2 regions of the Streptomyces sp. NPDC046876 genome follow, and region 1 is predicted to be linked to the other one. Evidence: riboswitches for the same ligand, from Rfam matches in the RefSeq annotation. Region 1 holds a riboswitch; the other holds the start of a gene.
What was found. A riboswitch is a leader RNA that binds a small molecule or an ion and turns the genes downstream of it on or off. The one in region 1 is predicted to bind S-adenosylmethionine.
Positions count from the first base shown of each region.

Region 2: it holds a riboswitch for S-adenosylmethionine, as region 1 does, so the genes downstream of both, ABZ924_RS25305 (aminotransferase class V-fold PLP-dependent enzyme) here and thrC (threonine synthase) in region 1, are expected to answer to the same signal.

Region 1 covers NZ_JBEYXK010000155.1:30-7,707, forward strand. Annotated here, with positions in the region: gene ABZ924_RS36555 (trehalose-6-phosphate synthase) at 168-1,664, opposite strand; gene ABZ924_RS36560 (glucosyl-3-phosphoglycerate synthase) at 1,769-2,746, opposite strand; SAM riboswitch class I at 2,945-3,098, shown strand; gene thrC (threonine synthase) at 3,116-4,420, shown strand; gene ABZ924_RS36570 (MoaD/ThiS family protein) at 4,458-4,736, shown strand; gene ABZ924_RS36575 (cold-shock protein) at 5,133-5,336, shown strand; gene groL (chaperonin GroEL) at 5,724-7,343, shown strand; gene ABZ924_RS36585 (Uma2 family endonuclease) at 7,453-7,678, opposite strand, start outside.
Region 2 covers NZ_JBEYXK010000057.1:7,128-14,805, reverse strand. Annotated here, with positions in the region: gene ABZ924_RS25325 (c-type cytochrome) at 1-556, shown strand, start outside; gene ABZ924_RS25320 (Rieske 2Fe-2S domain-containing protein) at 553-1,614, shown strand; gene ABZ924_RS25315 (cytochrome bc complex cytochrome b subunit) at 1,611-3,236, shown strand; gene trpD (anthranilate phosphoribosyltransferase) at 3,398-4,462, shown strand; SAM riboswitch class IV at 4,561-4,677, shown strand; gene ABZ924_RS25305 (aminotransferase class V-fold PLP-dependent enzyme) at 4,910-6,337, shown strand; gene ABZ924_RS25300 (hypothetical protein) at 6,420-6,791, shown strand; gene ABZ924_RS25295 (Lrp/AsnC ligand binding domain-containing protein) at 6,818-7,099, opposite strand; gene ABZ924_RS25290 (rhomboid family intramembrane serine protease) at 7,096-7,678, opposite strand, start outside.

The DNA of each region.
Region 1 (7,678 bases):
CTACCGCTGGGAGGTGCCCCCAGAAACCGGGCTCCGCCCGGACCCTCCCCCAGCCACAATCGCCGGCGGGGCTGATTTCAGCCCCGCCGGCGTTTGAGGCGCGGGGGTCGGGGGCGGAGCCCCCTGTTCGGGAAGGGGCGGGGTGGGGAAAGGGCTCCGCGCAGCGGTCAGGTGGTGCGGAGGGCGGACAGTTGGGCCGCGAACCAGCGGGACGGGGGGAGGGCCGTGGCGGCCGCGGCCAGACGCTTCGTACGGTCCAGACGTTCGGCCGCCGGCATCGACAGGGCCTCGTGCAAGGCCTCGGCCGTCTCCGTGACGTCGAACGGGTTCACCGTCACGGCATCCCCGCCGAGCTCACCGTAGGCACCCGCCCCCGTGGACAGGACGAGCGCGCATCCGGCCTCCGACAGCACCGGGATCTCCTTCGCCACCAGGTTCATCCCGTCCCGGACGGGATTGACCAGCGCCACGTCGGCCATCCGGTACGCGGCCAGCGACCGCGCGAAGTCGTCCTGCACGGACAGCAGCACCGGCTGCCAGTCCTCCGTCCCGAACTCCTCGTTGATCCGCGCGGCCAGCTCCCGCACCGCCGCCGTGTACGACCGGTACACCTCCAGGTCCTGCCGGGACGGATACGCGGACGCGAGGTGCACCACCCGCCCCCGCCACTGCGGCCGCACCGTCAGCAGCTCCCGGTAGGCCAGCAGCCCCCGCACGATGTTCTTCGACAGCTCGGTCCGGTCCACCCGGACGATCGTCCTGCGGTCCCCGACCTGCGCCCGCAGCGCGGCCAGCCGGTCGTCGACCTCGGGCCGGTGCGCGAGCCGGCGCAGTTCGTCGCCGTCGACGCCCAGCGGGTACACCGCCACGTCGGTGCGCAGGTGCCGCACCGCCCCGGGCCCCCGCGGCACCTTGGCCACGTACCACTCGCCGCCCGTCCCCGTCGGCATCCGCGGTTCAGCGGTCCCCCGCTCGTCGTCGAGGTGCGCCCCCGCCATGAACGCGTGCGCCCATGCCGAGGTGTGGAAGCCCACCACGTCCGCCCCGAGCATGCCCCACAGCAGCTCGCTGCGGATGTCGCCCGGCAGCATGTCCAGGAAGTCCCGCGACGCCCACGGCGTGTGCGTGAAGTGCGCGATCCGCAGGTCCGGCCGCAGCTCGCGCAGCTGCCCGGGGACCAGCGCGAGGTGGTAGTCCTGCACCAGGACGCACGCCCCCTCGGCGGCCTCCTCGGCCAGTGCCTCGGCGAAGGACCGGTTGTAGGCGGTGTACGCCTCCCACTGGCGCCGGAACTCCGCGTCGAAGACGGGGGTGCGCGGGATGTCGTACAGGTGGTGGTGGGTGAACCACAGCACCGAGTTCGCGATGCCGTTGTACGCGGCGTCGTACACCGCCGGGTCGATGTCCAGCATCCGCACGCCCGGCTCGGCGACGCCCCGCCGCACCGCCTCGCGGTCCCCTTCCGACAGCGCGGCGCAGATCCAGAGCGCGTCCGGCTGCCCGCCCAGCGCGGCGGACAGGCCGGAGACGAGGCCGCCGCCGCCGCGCCGGGCGGTGAGGGCGCCGTCGGCGCCGTGGGCGTAGGAGAGCGGCCCGCGGTTGGCTGCGACGAGTACCTGGGACGAGTGGAGGGCGTGGGAAGTCTGGGAAGCCTCGGAAGCCATGCGGCGAACCTAGCCCGGCCCGCGCCCGCTCAAACGTCCGTTCCCTCCCCTTACGCGACCTGTACGGGCGGGTAGGCAGCCCGTACGCGGCCCGCAAGGCCGTGTTACGCCACCCGCCGCCCTACGTACTCCTTGACCTCCAGCATCGGCGGCCGCTCCTCGGTGTCCACGGCGTGCGTCCTCGGTACGAACCCGTCCGGCCCGCGCTCGAACTGCGTCAACACCGGCCGCACGTGGGGGTACCCCCAGCGGTAGCTGGGGGAGTGCCCGCGCGAGAGCCGCAGCTGCGCGGTGCGGTAGATCGCGGCGGCCATCCGGCCCAGTGCCTGCCCGTCCTGGTGGCGGTGGAGCCGTACGCCGACGTCCACCTGCGCGAGCGCGTCCAGCCCGACGGTGTGCAGCGCGTCGACCAGCAGGCCCAGCTCGACGCCGTAGCCGACGGGGAAGGGCAGGCGTTCCAGCAGGGAGCGGCGCACCGCGTACTCCCCGCCCAGCGGCTGTACGAAACCGGCCAGCTGGGGCCAGTGCAGGTTGAGCAGCGGTCGGGCGACGAGCTCGGTGACGCGGCCGCCCTGGCCGGGGGCGTCCCCGAGCGGGCGGTCGTACATGGCCTTGACGAACTGCACGTCCGGCTCGGTCAGCAGCGGGCCGACGATCCCGGTGACGAAGGCGGAGGAGAAGTCCCGCAGGTCGGCGTCGACGAAGCAGACGATGTCGCCGGTGGTGGCCAGCAGCGAGCGCCACAGCACCTCGCCCTTGCCGGGCAGGGCCGGGATCCGCGGCAGGATCTCGTCGCGGTGCACGACGCGGGCGCCGGCCTTCGCGGCGACCTCGGCGGTCAGGTCGGTGGAGCCGGAGTCGACCACGACCAGCTCGTCCACGAGCGGGACGGCGCGGCCGTCGATCAGATCCCGCCGGATGACCTCCACGATGGCGCCGACGGTCGCCTCCTCGTCGAGGGCGGGCAGCACGACGCTGACCGTCGTGCCCGCCGCCCGTTTCGCGGCGAGCAGCTGGTCGAGCGGTCGGTCGGCCACGGACCAGGAGCGGTCCGCCAGCCAGCGCTCCACCTCTTCCAGCACCTTCGGCACTCCTGCTTCCCTCGTCCTGTTCCGCGGCCGTTCTGGCCGAAAAGTGATCCATCTCGCGCTTCGGACAGCCGTCTCAACCGCCCGAGCCTTCGGTTACAGTCTTGAACAACGCGAAGGACCGCCGCATGCCGGGGGTCCCGCGTACAAATGCCCGGGGTGCGCCGCAGAGCGCGCGGCCCGGTGCCATACCGCTCATCCAGAGGGGCAGAGGGACACGGCCCGTTGAAGCCCCGGCAACCCTCCAGTCGGTTTCCCGCCACTGCGTGCAGCAGCAGCGAGGTCCCCGGCTAGGGAAGGTGCCAATTCCGTCTCATGGCGAAATGCGCCATGGGGAAGATGAGGAGAAAGGGCCTCGCCATCATGGCTGCACAGACCGTTGCCACCCCTGCTGCCGGAACCTCCGCTTCTGCTTCCGCCGTCGACCTCGGCCCCGCCTCGGGCCTGTCCTGTCGGGAGTGCGGTACCCGTTTCGAGCTCGGGCCCATTTTCGCCTGCGTCGAGTGCTTCGGTCCGCTGGAAGTCGCGTACGAGCTGCCCACCGCCGACCCCGACACTCTGCGCGCCGCGATCGAGGCCGGCCCGAACAACATCTGGCGCTACGCCCCGCTGCTGCCCGTCCCCGCGGACGTGGCCGCCAAGCCGAACCTGAACCCCGGCTTCACCAAGCTCGTCGACGCCGAGAACCTGGCCAAGGAGCTCGGCGTCACCGGCAAGCTGTACGTCAAGGACGACTCCGGCAACCCGACGCACTCCTTCAAGGACCGCGTCGTCGCGATCGCCGTCGAGGCCGCCCGCGCCTTCGGCTTCACCACCCTGTCCTGCTCCTCCACCGGCAACCTGGCCGGCGCGGTCGGCGCCGCGGCCGCCCGGGCCGGCTTCCGCTCCTGCGTGTTCATCCCGCACGACCTGGAGCAGGGCAAGGTCGTCATGGCCGGCGTGTACGGCGGCGACCTGGTCGGCATCGAGGGCAACTACGACGACGTGAACCGCTTCTGCTCCGAGCTCATCGGCGACCCGCTGGGCGAGGGCTGGGGCTTCGTCAACGTGAACCTGCGCCCCTACTACGGCGAGGGCTCCAAGACGCTGGCGTACGAGATCTGCGAGCAGCTCGGCTGGCAGCTGCCCGACCAGATCGTCATCCCGATCGCCTCCGGCTCCCAGCTCACGAAGATCGACAAGGGGCTGCAGGAGCTGATCAAGCTGGGCCTGGTCGAGGACAAGCCGTACAAGATCTTCGGTGCGCAGGCCGAGGGCTGCTCCCCGGTGTCCACGGCGTTCAAGGCCGGCCACGACGTGGTGCGCCCGCAGAAGCCGAACACCATCGCCAAGTCCCTCGCGATCGGCAACCCGGCCGACGGCCCGTACGTGCTGGACATCGCCCGGCGCACCGGCGGCTACGTCGAGGACGTGACCGACGAGCAGGTCGTCGAGGCCATCAAGATCCTCGCCCGGACCGAGGGCATCTTCGCCGAGACCGCCGGCGGCGTGACCGTCGGCGTGACGAAGAAGCTGATCGAGGACGGCCGCCTGGACCCGTCGCTGACCACCGTGGTCCTCAACACAGGCGACGGCCTGAAGACCCTGGAGGCGGTCGCCGCGGACAGCGGCCAGACCGCCACCATCCGCCCCAGCCTGGACGCGTTCCGCGCCGCCGGCCTGGCCTGACCACCCTCCCCCGCACTTCCGGAAAGGCAGTAGCGCCATGAGCGTCAACGTCCGCATCCCCACCATCCTGCGCACCTACACCGGCGGCCAGGCCGAGGTGCCCGCCGACGGCGCCACGCTGGCCGAGGTCATCGCGTCGCTGGAGGCGAACCACCCGGGCATCGCCGCCCGCGTCCTGGACGACCAGGGCAAGCTGCGCCGCTTCGTCAACGTCTACGTCAACGACGACGACGTGCGCTTCGAAGGCGGCCTGGAGACGGCGACGCCGGACGGCGCGGGCGTCTCGATCATCCCGGCGGTCGCGGGCGGCTGCTGACGCCGGCTCCTGATGTGCCCACCCCAGAATTGCCCCCTCCGGCATTAAGCGGAGGGGGCAATTCTGCTTGGTTGGGCGCGGTAGAGTTGGGGAAGTCCCCTCCGCTGTTCTTGCCCGCTGCATATGAACGGGTCGTGTGAGGGTTGACATTGAGTCAATGTGGGTGCGCGGTATGGGGCTTTGGCGCGATATGTCAGGTCCGAGTTGCCCGGGTAAATGCCAAATTTTCATCTCATTTTGCGCTTTCTGAGTGACCAGAATTCTCGTCGGATTGACCTGTTGCAGACAGCACCGGTGCAGATACATTCAGCCGCGGTCGAGGCGTTCCGGCGCAAGTTCTGACCCGGGACCGCGAAGTGCGGTCCTGCGCAAGGGCCAGTAATAGGGGAGTTAGGCATGGCTCAGGGCACCGTCAAGTGGTTCAACGCGGAGAAGGGCTACGGCTTCATCGCGGTCGACGGTGGTGCGGATGTGTTCGTCCACTACAGCGCCATCCAGATGGACGGGTACCGCACCCTTGAAGAGGGTCAGCGGGTCGAGTTCGAGATCTCGCAGGGCCAGAAGGGTCCGCAGGCGGACATGGTCAAGCTCGCCGTCTAAGCCCGGCGCGGTCGACCACCGACGCATACACGAAGGGCCCGCACCCCGGAGGAGGGGTGCGGGCCCTTCGTCGTACCCGGGGCCCGCCGTGGGGCGCGCGGGGCGCGCCGTGGGGCGTGCGTGGCCTGCCGTGGCGGGCGCGTGGCCTGTCATCGCCCGAAGCCGCTTGCACTCGAGGGGGCCGAGTGCTAATCATTGGCGTTAGCACTCTCCGAGTGAGAGTGCTACTACACAGGACCGGGTCGGTGAGGCCCGCAGGGTCCGGCGGGAAGGAACCGCCGGACACGCAGGCCGTCCGTCGCGGGCGCAGGCGCGGTCCGGAGCAGTCCACCCTCCCCGCGCGCCTGGCGGCGCAGGGGGAACCCCAGTCCTGGAGGACCACTTCAGATGGCCAAGATCATTGCGTTCGACGAGGAGGCCCGGCGCGGCCTCGAGCGCGGCATGAACCAGCTCGCCGACGCCGTCAAGGTCACCCTTGGCCCCAAGGGTCGCAACGTCGTCCTTGAGAAGAAGTGGGGCGCCCCCACGATCACCAACGATGGTGTCTCCATCGCCAAGGAGATCGAGCTCGAGGACCCGTACGAGAAGATCGGCGCCGAGCTGGTCAAGGAAGTCGCCAAGAAGACGGACGACGTCGCCGGCGACGGTACGACCACCGCCACCGTCCTCGCCCAGGCGCTCGTCCGCGAGGGCCTGCGCAACGTGGCTGCCGGTGCCAACCCGATGGCCCTCAAGCGTGGCATCGAGAAGGCCGTCGAGGCCGTCTCCGGCGCCCTGCTGGACCAGGCGAAGGAGGTCGAGACCAAGGAGCAGATCGCCTCGACCGCCTCCATCTCCGCCGCCGACACCCAGATCGGCGAGCTCATCGCCGAGGCCATGGACAAGGTCGGCAAGGAAGGCGTCATCACCGTCGAGGAGTCCCAGACCTTCGGTCTGGAGCTGGAGCTCACCGAGGGCATGCGCTTCGACAAGGGCTACATCTCGGCGTACTTCGCCACCGACATGGAGCGTATGGAGGCCTCGCTGGAGGACCCGTACATCCTGATCGTCAACTCCAAGGTCAGCAACGTGAAGGACCTCCTTCCGCTGCTGGAGAAGGTCATGCAGTCCGGCAAGCCGCTGCTGATCATCGCCGAGGACGTCGAGGGCGAGGCCCTGTCGACCCTGGTCGTCAACAAGATCCGCGGCACCTTCCGCTCCGTCGCGGTCAAGGCCCCGGGCTTCGGCGACCGCCGCAAGGCCATGCTGGGCGACATCGCCATCCTCACGGGCGGCACGGTCATCTCCGAGGAGGTCGGCCTCAAGCTCGAGAACGCGGGCCTGGACCTGCTCGGCCGCGCCCGCAAGGTCGTCATCACCAAGGACGAGACCACGATCGTCGACGGTGCCGGTGACAGCGACCAGGTCCAGGGTCGCGTCAACCAGATCCGCGCCGAGATCGAGAACTCCGACTCGGACTACGACCGCGAGAAGCTGCAGGAGCGCCTGGCGAAGCTCGCCGGCGGCGTGGCGGTCATCAAGGCCGGTGCCGCGACCGAGGTCGAGCTCAAGGAGCGCAAGCACCGCATCGAGGACGCCGTCCGCAACGCGAAGGCCGCCGTCGAGGAGGGCATCGTCGCCGGTGGTGGCGTGGCCCTGCTGCAGGCCTCCGCGGTCTTCGAGAAGCTCGAGCTGGACGGCGACGAGGCCACCGGTGCCAACGCCGTCAAGCTGGCCCTGGAGGCCCCGCTGAAGCAGATCGCCGTCAACGGTGGTCTCGAGGGCGGCGTCGTCGTGGAGAAGGTGCGCAACCTCCCCGTCGGCCACGGCCTGAACGCCGCGACCGGCGAGTACGTCGACATGCTCGCCGAGGGCATCATCGACCCGGCGAAGGTCACCCGCTCCGCCCTGCAGAACGCCGCCTCCATCGCGGCGCTGTTCCTGACCACCGAGGCCGTCATCGCCGACAAGCCGGAGAAGGCCGCGGCCGCTCCGGGCGGCATGCCGGGCGGTGACATGGACTTCTGATCGGCCCCTTCCGGCTGATCGGCTGTTCTCGAACCGAGGGCGGCACCCCTTCCACTACGGAGGGGGTGCCGCCCTCGGGCGTCGTACGGGCCGGGCGCCGGGGCGGCGGCTATGCCAGCCCGGCGGTGTCGAGCTCGAACCCGAACGGCTCGGGCACCTCCAGCGGCTTGCCGAAGGACACGGTCCGGCGGGAGCGGTAGCCGTGCCCGGAGGGGTCGGAGAAGCAGGTGATCTCCGACTCCTGCATGTCGACGACCAGGTAGACGGGGACGACCTGGCCGTACACCTCGAGCTTCTCCTGCCAGTCCGCGTCCTTGGTGGATACGGAGGTGAAC
Region 2 (7,678 bases), on a different contig from region 1:
CGACTTCCAGGTGAGCACGGGCCGCATGCCCGCCCAGCAGCCCGGCGCCCAGGTGCCGAAGAAGCCGGTGATCTACTCCCAGGCGCAGATCGACCAGCTGGCCGCGTACATCGCCTCCCTCGGCGCCGGCCCGATCACGCCGACCGAGAAGCAGTACTCCACGGTGGGTGCCGACGTCGCCAAGGGTGGCGAGCTGTTCCGCAACAACTGCGCGCAGTGCCACAACTTCACCGGTGAGGGCGGCGCCCTGACGAACGGCAAGTACGCCCCCAACCTCGAGGGCGTCGAGCCGAAGCACATCTACGAGGCCATGCTCACCGGCCCGCAGAACATGCCCTCCTTCCCGGACAGCACCATGCCGGAGAAGCAGAAGAAGGACATCATCGCGTACCTCCAGCACGTGAACGGCGAGAAGTCGGTCAGCCCGGGCGGCCTCAAGCTCGGCGGCCTCGGCCCCGTCTCCGAGGGCCTCTTCGGCTGGATCTTCGGTCTGGGTGCGCTGATCGCTGTCGCCGTCTGGGTCGCGGCCCACACCGCTAAGGCCAAGAAGTCATGAGTAGCCAAGACATTCCCGAAGACAAGCACCTGCCGAGCGAGCAGGGCGACGCGCACCACGGTGGTGTGGCGGTCGCGGACGACCCGTTCGCCGACCCCGGCCTCCCGGTCCACAAGCCGCGTATCCAGGACATCGACGAGCGGGCCGCCCGGCGCTCCGAGCGCACCGTGGCGATGCTGTTCACGCTGTCGATGCTGGCCACGATCGGCTTCATCGCCGCCTACGTGAGCATCCCGGTCGACAAGATCGTGTTCATCTTCCCCATCGGGAAGGTGAGCGCCCTCAACTTCGCCCTGGGTCTGACGCTCGGCGCGGCCCTCTTCTGCATCGGCGCGGGCGCGGTCCACTGGGCCCGCACCCTGATGTCCGACGTCGAGGTCGCCGACGAGCGCCACCCGATCGCCGCCCCGGCGGAGGTCAAGGCGAAGGTCATGCAGGACTTCGCCGACGGTGCGAACGAGTCCGCCATCGGCCGCCGCCCGCTGATCCGCAACACGATGCTGGGCGCGCTGGCCATGCTGCCGCTGTCCGCCGTCGTGATCATGCGCGACCTGGGCCCGCTGCCCGAGGACAAGCTGCGCAAGACCGTGTGGGCCAAGGGCAAGCTGCTCATCAACCAGAACACGATGGAGCCGCTGCGTCCCGAGGACGTCCAGACCGGTTCGCTGACCTTCGCCATGCCCGAGGGCCTGGAGGAGGCGCAGCACGACTTCCAGACCCAGATCGCCAAGGCCGCCCTGATGATCGTCCGGATCAAGCCGGAGGACATCAAGGACAAGCGGGAGCTGGAGTGGTCCCACGACGGCATCGTGGCCTACTCGAAGATCTGCACCCACGTCGGCTGCCCGATCAGCCTGTACGAGCAGCAGACGCACCACGTGCTCTGCCCGTGCCACCAGTCCACCTTCGACCTCTCCGACGGCGCCCGTGTCATCTTCGGCCCGGCCGGCCACGCGCTTCCGCAGCTGCGGATCGGCGTGAATGGTGAAGGCTTCCTCGAGGCGCTCGGCGACTTCGAGGAGCCCGTCGGTCCTGCATTCTGGGAGCGCGGCGCATGAGCACTGCCACTGACACGAAGCGCAAAGCGCCCGCCGGCGAGCGCGTAGCGGACTGGGCGGACGGCCGCCTGGGCATCTACAGCCTCGCCAAGGCGAACATGCGCAAGATCTTCCCGGACCACTGGTCCTTCATGCTGGGTGAGATCTGCCTCTACAGCTTCATCATCATCATCCTCACGGGTGTGTACCTGACGCTGTTCTTCCACCCGAGCATGAACGAGGTCGTGTACCACGGCTCGTACGTCCCGATGCAGGGCGTCACGATGTCCGAGGCCTTCTCCTCGACGCTCGACATCAGCTTCGACGTCCGCGGCGGTCTGCTCATCCGGCAGATCCACCACTGGTCGGCGCTGATCTTCGTCGCGGGCATGGTCGTGCACATGATGCGCGTCTTCTTCACCGGCGCGTTCCGCAAGCCGCGCGAGGTCAACTGGATCTTCGGCTTCCTGCTGCTGGTCCTCGGCATGTTCACCGGCTTCACCGGTTACTCCCTGCCGGACGACCTGCTCTCGGGCACCGGTGTCCGCTTCATGGAAGGCGCGATCCTGTCCGTGCCGGTCATCGGCACGTACCTGTCGTTCTTCCTCTTCGGCGGCGAGTTCCCCGGCGGCGACTTCGTCGCGCGGTTCTACTCGATCCACATCCTGCTGCTGCCCGGCATCATGATGGGCCTGCTGGTGGCCCACCTGATCCTGGTCTTCTACCACAAGCACACCCAGTTCGCGGGTCCCGGCAAGACGAACAACAACGTCGTCGGCATGCCGCTGCTGCCCGTCTACATGGCCAAGGCCGGAGGCTTCTTCTTCCTGGTCTTCGGTGTCATCGCGGCCATCGCGGCGATCGCCTCGATCAACCCGATCTGGGCGCTCGGCCCGTACCGCCCGGACCACGTGTCCACCGGTGCGCAGCCCGACTGGTACATGGGTATGCCGGAAGGCCTGATCCGTGCCATGCCCGGCTGGGAGATCAACCTGTGGGGCCACACGCTGGTGCTCGGCGTGTTCATCCCGCTGCTGCTCTTCCCGCTGGTCCTCGGCGCGATCGCGGTGTGGCCGTTCATCGAGTCCTGGGTCACCGGCGACAAGCGCGAGCACCACATCCTGGACCGCCCGCGCAACGTCCCGACCCGTACCGCGTTCGGTGTCGCCTGGATCGCGGAGTACATCGTGCTCCTCATCGGCGGCGGCAACGACATGTTCGCGCAGTACTTCCACCTGTCGATCAACAACATCACCTGGTTCGTGCGGATCGGCTTCTTCGTCGTCCCGGTGCTCGCGTTCATCGTCACCAAGCGGATCTGCCTGGGTCTGCAGCGCCGCGACCACGACAAGGTGCTGCACGGTCGCGAGACCGGCATCATCAAGCGCCTGCCGCACGGTGAGTTCGTCGAGGTCCACGAGCCGCTGTCGCAGGACAAGCTGCACACGCTGACCGCGCACGAGCAGTACAAGCCGCTCGAACTCGGCCCGACGGTCGACGAGAACGGCGTCGAGCGCAAGGTCGGCCGCATGGAGAAGCTCCGCGTGAAGCTCAGCAAGGGCCTCTACGCCGAGAACAACCAGATTCCGAAGCCCACGGTGGAGGAGTACAAGGAGATCCAGAGCGGCCACGGCCACCACTGATCCCGTAGGGGACTGATTCCGGTCAGTTCCGGTGTCGCCACGGCGAGAGCCCCGTCCAGGGTCTGGACGGGGCTCTTTGCCGTGTTCCGGGCTGGATAGGCTGAAGCCTTCAAGACCTCTTCATTCGACTTCATTCGACGGTGGACCCTCAGGAGCGGACCATGAACGTTGTGACCCCGGCAGGCGGCGACAGCGTGGCGGCCCCCACCTGGCCGGGCGTCCTCGACGCCCTGCTCGGCGGCCGGGACCTGCACGCCGACGACACCGCCTGGGCGATGGACCGGATCATGCGGGGCGCCGCCACCGACGCCCAGATCGCCGGTTTCGTGGTGGCCCTGCGGGCCAAGGGGGAGACCGTCGAGGAGATCAACGGCATGGTGCGCGCGATGTACGCGCACGCCAACCTGATCGAGGTGCCGGGCCGGACCGTGGACATCGTCGGCACCGGCGGCGACGGCGCCAAGACGGTGAACATCTCCACGATGTCGTCCATCGTCGTCGCCGGCACGGGCGCCAAGGTCGTCAAGCACGGCAACCGGGCCGCCTCCTCGGCGAGCGGGGCCTCCGACGTGCTCGAGAAGCTCGGCGTCAACCTCGACCTCACCCCGGTGCGGGTGGCCGAGGTCGCCGAGGAGGCAGGCATCACCTTCTGCTTCGCGGTGAAGTTCCACCCGGCGCTGCGGCACGTCGCCGCCGCCCGCCGGGAGCTCGGCATCCGGACCACCTTCAACTTCCTGGGCCCGCTGACGAACCCGGCCCGGGTGCGGGCGCAGGCCACCGGCGTCGCCGACGCCCGCGTGGCGCCGATCGTGGCGGGCGTGCTGGCGGAGCGCGGCTCCTCGGCGCTGGTGTTCCGCGGGGACGACGGCCTGGACGAGCTGACGACGACGGCGACCTCCCGGGTGTGGTGGGTGCGCGACGGCCGCGTGCAGGAGCAGCCCTTCGACCCGCGCGACGTGGGCATCGGCCTGGTCGACGTCTCCGAGCTGCGCGGCGCGGACGCCTCGTACAACGCGGACGTCGCCCGCCGGCTGCTGGCCGGCGAGACCGGCCCGGTGCGCGACGCGGTCCTGCTGAACACGGCGGCCGCCCTGGTGGCGCTCGACCCCGGCTCCGGCTCCCTGGAGGAGCAGATCCGCGAGGGCATCGCCCGCGGGGCGGAGGCCATCGACTCCGGGGCCGCGCGGGCCGCCCTCGAGCGGTGGGTGGCGGCCAGCAACGCGTGAGCTGACGGATCCCTTCCGTCGATTTCCGGCCAGGCCCCGGTCCCAGCATGCGGACCGGGGCCTTGTGCGTGCGGGATCTTGTGGCAGGATGCTGCCCAGGTCACGAGTGACAGCGTTTTGGCCCCGGCTTGCTGTCCGGCAACCCTCCTTCCGTGGCGGGGTGCCCCGGGTGATGACCAGGCCGCAGGCAACAAGGTCTGCGGCAAGCGCGGATCCCTCGACACCAGGGGTCCTGGTCTCTCGAGGAGCGTTTTTCCGTGAGCAAGCGAATGCGATAGGGCGAATCCGCCCCTTCTTCACCCCTCGGAACAGGGTCCTCTTCGCGTACCCGCACCCCTTCCGAGACCTTTCCCCGTACCCCGGACGACGGCCGGCCCGTAGCGCCGCCGTACCCGCCCACGGGTGACCTCCGAAGCCATTCCGCCCTGCCTGCCGGGAGAATCCGCCATGTCCGCATCCCTGAACGCCGCGCCCACCGCTGTCGCCACCGCCACCGCCACCGCCGCCTGCGACCCCGCCCGTACCGAGCCGCTCGCCGTGCTCGGCCGCGACGTCACCGTCCCCCTCGTCACCGGCGGGGAGGTCACCTATGCGGCCCTGGACTATGCGGCGAGCGCCCCGGCCCTGCAGCGCGTGTGGGACGACGTGGCCGCGTACGCCCCCTACTACGGCAGCGTGCACCGCGGCGCGGGCTACCTCTCGCAGCTGTCCACCGACCTGTTCGAGCAGAGCCGGGACGCGGTCGCCGCGTTCCTGGACTGCCGCCCGTCCGATCAGGTGATCTTCACCCGGTCCACCACCGACTCCCTGAACCTGCTGGCGGCCGCCCTGCCGGCCGGCTGCCGGGTCTTCGTCTTCGAGACCGAGCACCACGCCTCGCTGCTGCCGTGGGACGACGCGCAGGTCACGTACCTCAACGCACCGCGCACCCCCGGCGAGGCCGTGGCCACCCTGGAGCAGGCCCTGGCGGACCGAGACCCGTACGGTCCCGCGCTGGTGTGCGTGACCGGCGCCTCCAACGTCACCGGCGAGCTGTGGCCGGTGAAGGAGCTCGCCGCCGCCGCGCACGCCCACGGCGCGCGGATCGTCCTCGACGCCGCCCAGCTGGCCCCGCACCACCCCGTCTCCGTGCAGGAGCTGGACGTGGACTGGGTGGCCTTCTCCGGGCACAAGCTGTACGCGCCCTTCGGCTCAGGCGTGCTGGCCGGCCGGGCCGACTGGCTCCAGCAGGCCGAGCCGTACCTGGCGGGCGGCGGCGCCTCGCGGCGGGTCACCCGCCGCGAGGACGGCGGCGTCGAGGTCGAGTGGCACACCACGGCCGCGCGCCACGAGGCCGGCTCCCCGAACGTCATCGGCGTCTACGCGATCGCTTCGGCCTGCCGGGCCCTGACGGAGGCCGGCTTCGACGCCCTCGTCGCCCGCGAGCGCCACCTGATCGCGAAGGTCCGGGCCGGCCTCGCGGACGTCCCGCAGGTGCGGATCCTGTCCCTCTTCGGCGACGAGGCCCCGCGGGTCGGCGTGATCTCCTTCGTGGTGGACGGCTGGAACAGCTCCCACTTCGCCGCCGCCCTGTCCGCCGAGTACGGCATCGGGGTGCGCGACGGCCTGTTCTGCGCGCACCCGCTGGTCCGCACCCTGCTGGGCAGCGCCCCTCAGGAGCCGGGCGAGTGCGGATCCCCGGAGGCGGCGCCCGGCGAGCTCCCCCAGACTTCGTCCGGGGTGACCCCCTCCCTGAACGCCATCCGCGTCAGCTTCGGCGCCGGCACCCCCGACGAGCACGTGGACCGCTTCGTCCGCGCCGTCAGGGAACTCGTCACCGAGGGGGCGAAGTGGCAGTACCGCACGGAGGAGGGCCGCTGCGTCCCGGCCGTGTGACACCCTGCCGCCGTTGCCCCTGGACGACCTACTGGGACCCGGTCCCGACCGTCCGCGCCGCCGCCGGCCGCGTCCTTGCGCAGTGGGGCGCGCCGGTGCTGGACTGGAGCGCCCCGGTCCCGGGCCGCCGGGAGAAGCGCAGCCGGCGCGACGCCTGATCTGCGCCGCCGAGGCCGATCCCTTCGCCGGCTACGGCGCCGATGGCGACCTGTACTGGACGCCGGAACCGGTCCGGGACTGGTGGCGCGAGCGGGGGCGGGTGCGCGAGTGGGCCGTGGGCGCGGCCCGGACCTGGTCGGCGTCGGCGAGCCCGTACGAGCGCGAGGCCGCCCTCGGGGCACGGGAGTACGTCGCGCACATCGACACCGGCCTCGGCGACTGCCTGCGCGGGTACGTCTTCCGGCTGGCCGAGGGCCGACCGGCCGGGCCGGGGGAGGCGCTGCCCCGGCTGTGAGCCGGGGGCGGTGCGGCGGACGGGCCCTACGCGTCCAGGCCGATGGCGAAGGCCGCTTCCAGGTCGTGCTGGGAGTAGGTGCGGAAGGCCACGTGGGTGTCGGTGGCCTCGACGCCCGGGATCTTGCTGATACGGCCCGGGATGATGTCCGCCAGGTCGTCGTGGCGGGCCACGCGGACCAGCGCGATGAGGTCGTACGTACCGGTGACGGAGTACACCTCGCTGACGTTCTCCAGCGCGGCGATGGACTCGGCGATCTCGGGGATGCGGTCCACGCTGGTCTTGATGAGCACGATCGCGGTGATCATGGCTGGCTGTCTCCCTCGGTGGCCGTCGCTGATCGCCTCACTCTAGTCGTACGCCGGTAGCGCCCCCACGCGTAGACGAAGCCGAGCGAGAAGCCCACCAGGTGGGCCAGGTACGCCACCCCCGGCCCGCTGCCCGCCCGGTGCGCCGCCAACCATTGCAGGGCGAACCAGAACAGCAGCACCAGCCAGGCGGGGAACCGCAGCGGCAGGAACAGCAGGAACGGGAACAGGCTCGTCACCCGCGCCCGCGGGAACAGGCACAGGAACGCCCCCAGCACCGCCGAGATCGCGCCCGAGGCGCCGACGAGGGTCTGGTCGGAGGAGGCGTTGGCGGCCGCGTACGCGGCGAGGGCCAGGTAGCCGGTGCAGACGTAGAAGCACAGGAACGCCGGGCGCCCCATCCGCTCCTCCGCCATGGCGCCGAAGACGTACAGGAACAGCATGTTCCCGAGCAGGTGCAGCCAGCTGCCGTGCACGAACAGCGCGGTCAGCGGGGTCAGCAGGGCCCGCCCGGACCCGGTGAAGAGCTCGTCCGGGACCACGCCCCAGCGCCGGAAGTACGCGCCCCCCGTCTCCAGG